Regions from separate parts of the Nocardia sp. NPDC047648 genome, predicted to be linked through region 1. Evidence: riboswitches for the same ligand, from Rfam matches in the RefSeq annotation. Region 1 holds a riboswitch; the other holds the start of a gene.
The links. A riboswitch is a leader RNA that binds a small molecule or an ion and turns the genes downstream of it on or off. The one in region 1 is predicted to bind cobalamin.

Region 1 (2,183 bases):
CGGCGGTCCAGCGGAATGGACGCGCGGCGATACGGGCCAGACGGAAAAGGCAGTGCCGGTCATGGGACCGACACTGCCTCAGTGCTTCCGGACGCGAATCACCCCGCGGTAGTGGCGGCCACCGGTACCGGAGTATCGGTGCGGGTCGCGAACTCGGTCAGCGCCGCGAAGCCGAGGCCGAGACAGGCCCACAGGGTCGCGGTCTCGGCCAGCGACGCCACCCGGAACTGCCACAGCAGGGTGGCCGGGAAGTCCGCGCTCACCTCGTTCACGCCGGGCAGCAGGACGTAACCGAGCGCCGTCACCAGGACGAACGCCGCGACACCGCCGATCAGGCGGAACGTGGGAAGTTGCGCGCGCAGCGCGGTGAACGCCGCGACCGCCGCGCCGACGGCCACCAGGCCCAGCACGACCGCCGCCAGCCACAGCAGGGTGCGCTCGTTGATGGTGTCCGGATCACCCACCGCCGGTGGATTCGCCGGATATTTGAAGAACGGCACCGCGACGATCGCGGCCCAGCCCGCGGCGCCGAGCGCCAGGGCGAGCCGTGGGCCGGACAGTGCGGTGTAGCGCCGCGCGAAATGCGCGACCGAGGCGTAGATAGCGCCGAGCGCGAGCCCGGCCAATCCGAGGGCGAGGAACTGTCCGAACTTCTGGCCGCCGCGGCTCACCAGCGGTTCTTCCTCGTCGCCGTGGGAATGCCCTGCTGTCGATTCCGCGTGCTCGCCATGGGTGTGCCCGGCGGCGGAGCCCGCTTCCTCGATCGCGATGGCGGCGTCCACCTTCGGTTCGCCGACGAAGTAACCGACTGTCGCGGCCAGCAGGCCGGCGATGAGGCCGGCCAGCAGGCCGCGGAGCAGCAGTGTTCGGAGCGAACCGATCAATGGCACGGGAGCCCCAGCAGGTGGCGTCCGTCGTGCATCAGCTCATGCAGATACATCCCGCTGCGCGAGATGACACCCTGGTCGAAGCCGACCAGGTAGAGCGTGAGCAATGCGAGAAGAACGACACCGACCGTGACGAGCACGGCGGCCAGGGAATCGGTTGCCCGGCTGGGTGTATGCGCGATGGCCATTCGAGTCCTCCTTGGGATACGCGTCCCGTCCGGTGGTGGCGCGACGGTGCCGGTGTCTGGCTTTCCGGCACCGGACTCGGTGCGTGGAACACAGTGGCGCGACCGCTCCGGAATCTCACCGGAATTACCGCGTCACCCTCGCGTTTGTCCCTCGAACTGTGACACCCGCACACCCCCCGCGTCAACCAGGTCCGGCACGGGCGTACCACGGCGTCGGGCGAGTCGCCGGGCAGGCGGACCTGCCCGGCGTCGGATGCCGGACTCAGTTCGCGGGCTTGGCCTCGACGTCGAGCACGACCTCGAACTCGAGCAGGGACGCACCCGTGGAGACCGGCTTCTGCCGCTCGCCCGCGTGCGCCTCGCGTGCGGGCCCGTCCCGCCAGGCCGCGAAGGACTCTTCCGAATCCCACTGGGTGACAACGAAATACCGCTTCTCGCCGGCGACGGGGCGGAGCAGCTGGAAGCCGAGGAAGCCGGGGGAGCCCTCGACCGCGTGCGCACGGTGGGCGAACCGCTTCTCCAATTCGGGGCCCGCGCCCTCGGGAACCTCGATCGCGTTGATCTTCACAACAGCCATGGGTCCAAGCTAGCGGCTGCGGCCGAGCAGACGCTCGGTACCTCGTATTGTCGAGGCGATGTTGCACGACGAAGGCGGAACGGGCGCGCCGATCCTACTGCTGCACGGACTGATGGGCAGCGCGCGCACCTGGCGCGATCAGCTGGCCTGGCTGCGCGGATACGGCCATGTCTACAGCTTCGACGCCGCGGGCCACGGCAGGCCCGCGCCCGGGGAACTGACCACCGAGGCCTTCGTCGCGGACCTCGCCGCGGGCACCGCCGCGATCGGCGAGCCGATGGTGGTGATCGGCCATTCGATGGGCGCGCTGCACGGCTGGGTGTTCGCCGCGACCCACCCCGATCGGGTCCGGGCGCTGGTGATCGAGGACATCGCGCCGGACTTCACCGGCCGCACCGCCGCGCACTGGGCGGCGATGATCGAGGCGTGGCCGCAGCCGTTCCCCGACGACGAGGCCGTGCTGTCCTTTTTCGGGCCGGTCGCCGGGCGGTACTTCCTGAACTCCTTCGAGCGCGGGCCGGAGGGATACCG
Region 2 (2,183 bases), on a different contig from region 1:
CCGCGGCCAACGTGTAGGGCACGTGCAGCAGCGAGCACGAACTCGAAACAGCCACCTGCGCAGCGGATCCCCGCAACGTATCGAGGGTGGCCAGAGCGCGGTCGAGATCGGTGCGCCAGACGTTGCGACCGTCCACGACCCCCGCGACGATCAGCTTCCCGGTCAGCGCGGGCACGTCGGCCACCGCGGCGACATCGGCGCCGGAGGTGAAGTCCAGGGCCACTCCTTCTATACCGGTGCTCGCCAGCGCAGGCAGCGCGGCGTCCGGCTGCCCGAAGTAGGTCGCGACGAGGATCGCCGGACGCTCGGCGGCGTCGGCGAGTTCGGCGTAGGTGACCTGCACCAGGCCGATCTCCTCCGCCGTGAGGTCGGTGACCAGCACCGGCTCGTCGATCTGCACCCACTGGGCCCCGGCGAGCCTGCGCAGCAGTTCCCGATACAGCGGCAGCAGTTCGATCAGCCGGGCCAGGGCCGAGCCGCCACTCGCCTTGGCCAGTTTCAGGAAGGTGATCGGGCCGATCACCACCGGTCGCGCAGGCACGCCCAGCTCGAGCGCCTCCCGCAGTTGCGCCAGCAGCTTCTCCGGGTGCAGCGAGAACGCGGTCTCGGGGCCGATTTCCGGCACCAGGTAGTGGTAGTTGGTGTCGTACCACTTGGTCATCTCCAAGGGCTCCACCGTTTCGGTGCCGCGCGCGGCGGCGAAATACCGATCCAGTGGGTCGGCGATCCCGGCGACCCGGGGCGGCAGCGCGCCCAGCAGTTCGGCGGTGTCGAGCATCTGGTCGTAGTAGGAAAAGGTGCCGACCGGAATCGAGTCGAGGCCCGCGGCTCGCAAATCGATGAGCTGGGCCCGCCGCAGGTCGCGCGCCACGCCGTGCAACCGGCCCGCGTCGATCTCGCCTGCCCAATAGGCTTCGGTGGCCCGCTTCAGTTCACGCCGGGGCCCTACTCGCGGAAGCCCGAGAACCGTCGCGGTGAACGGCTTCTGCTGTGCAACAGTCACGATGTTTCTCCATTGCTGTGGACGAAAGCCATCGCCGTACGGGCAGGCGGAGAACCCTGTGACATGCCGGTGAAATCTCGGCCGAGGAGCCCGACACGTCAGCTGGTGATCCGCACGCCCAATCCACGAGGCGATGGCCGCCGGGTACGGCGTACCCGGCACGACTGGCAGGTCTTCGGACTCGCGGGCACCGGCCGTGCGGGCCGGCGTACGCCGGAGTGCTCCCGATGGCCGACCTACTGGCCGTCGCTTCCCGGGTCGCGTAGCCTTCCGGCTCGCTGAAACCCAGTGCCTGGTGACGGCGGTCGTTCCTGCATACCGCTGCGGGACAGTCCCGGATTCCCACCGGGTTCCCTCTCGCCCGCCGTAACGTCGCCGCACGGGCGGGCTCGACTCCGTCGCGCGACGTCGGGGCTCCATCTCGTCGTGCTGCGGTGAACCAGCTGCACTCTCAGCATAGGACGCGGTGCGGCCGCCGGGAACGACCGACCCGCGATCGGGAGCCGCTGCCGCGGCCACCTGCGGTCGGATAGGGGCCGCACCGGTCGGCCCCGCGGACGCGAAGTTGTCCGGTGGCGCGCCACGAGCGGCCTCGCATTTGCCCGAGACGATCGCCGCGTACCGATTCGGCGCCGGCTTGCGTTCCGGCTATCGGCAGGACCGGGCACGCCGATTCGTATCGACCGTTCACGGAATTCCCCGAGTCGTGCGCGGAATCGGATCGGATCTTCGCCGATACCCGCAGCGGCTACCGGTGATCCGCCTCCCGAACTCGTCGTGCGCGTGGTTCGCTTCGTGCGTGGCCGCGGCCGCGTGTCGAGGTATCGAGGCCGAGCCCGGTCGTCGGTCGACCGCACGGCGGCCACCCGCACCCCACCTCGCACCGGCTCCGGCCGCCGGGCAGCACACCGGTTGCTGCGGCGCCGCCCATGTGTCGGCGCTGTGAACGCAACTTCGCAACGATGCTAGGCGGTCTTGTGAAGAGGTTTGCGAAGGGGGATTCCATGTCGGTGCGGTTCACGCGGCCGGGTACCTTAGGTCAATGTTCTCGAAAGTCTTGGTTGCCAACCGTGGCGAGATCGCCATCCGAGCCTTCCGCGCGGCTTACGAACTCGGCATCGGGACGGTCGCCGTGTTTCCCTACGAGGACCGCAATTCGGTCCATCGGTTGAAGGCGGCG

Region 2: linked by a shared signal. The riboswitch ahead of metE (5-methyltetrahydropteroyltriglutamate--homocysteine S-methyltransferase) and the one ahead of ABZ803_RS28085 (CbtB-domain containing protein) in region 1 are both predicted to bind cobalamin.

Annotation. Positions count from the first base shown of each region.
Region 1 is NZ_JBEYSX010000015.1:207,279-209,461, forward strand. Features, by position in the region: gene ABZ803_RS28075 (hypothetical protein) at 1-63, opposite strand, end outside; gene ABZ803_RS28080 (CbtA family protein) at 99-890, opposite strand; gene ABZ803_RS28085 (CbtB-domain containing protein) at 881-1,075, opposite strand; cobalamin riboswitch at 1,105-1,257, opposite strand; gene mhuD (mycobilin-forming heme oxygenase MhuD) at 1,338-1,652, opposite strand; gene ABZ803_RS28095 (alpha/beta hydrolase) at 1,711-2,183, shown strand, end outside.
Region 2 is NZ_JBEYSX010000002.1:475,967-478,149, forward strand. Features, by position in the region: gene metE (5-methyltetrahydropteroyltriglutamate--homocysteine S-methyltransferase) at 1-1,006, opposite strand, end outside; cobalamin riboswitch at 1,173-1,361, opposite strand; gene ABZ803_RS06555 (pyruvate carboxylase) at 2,046-2,183, shown strand, end outside.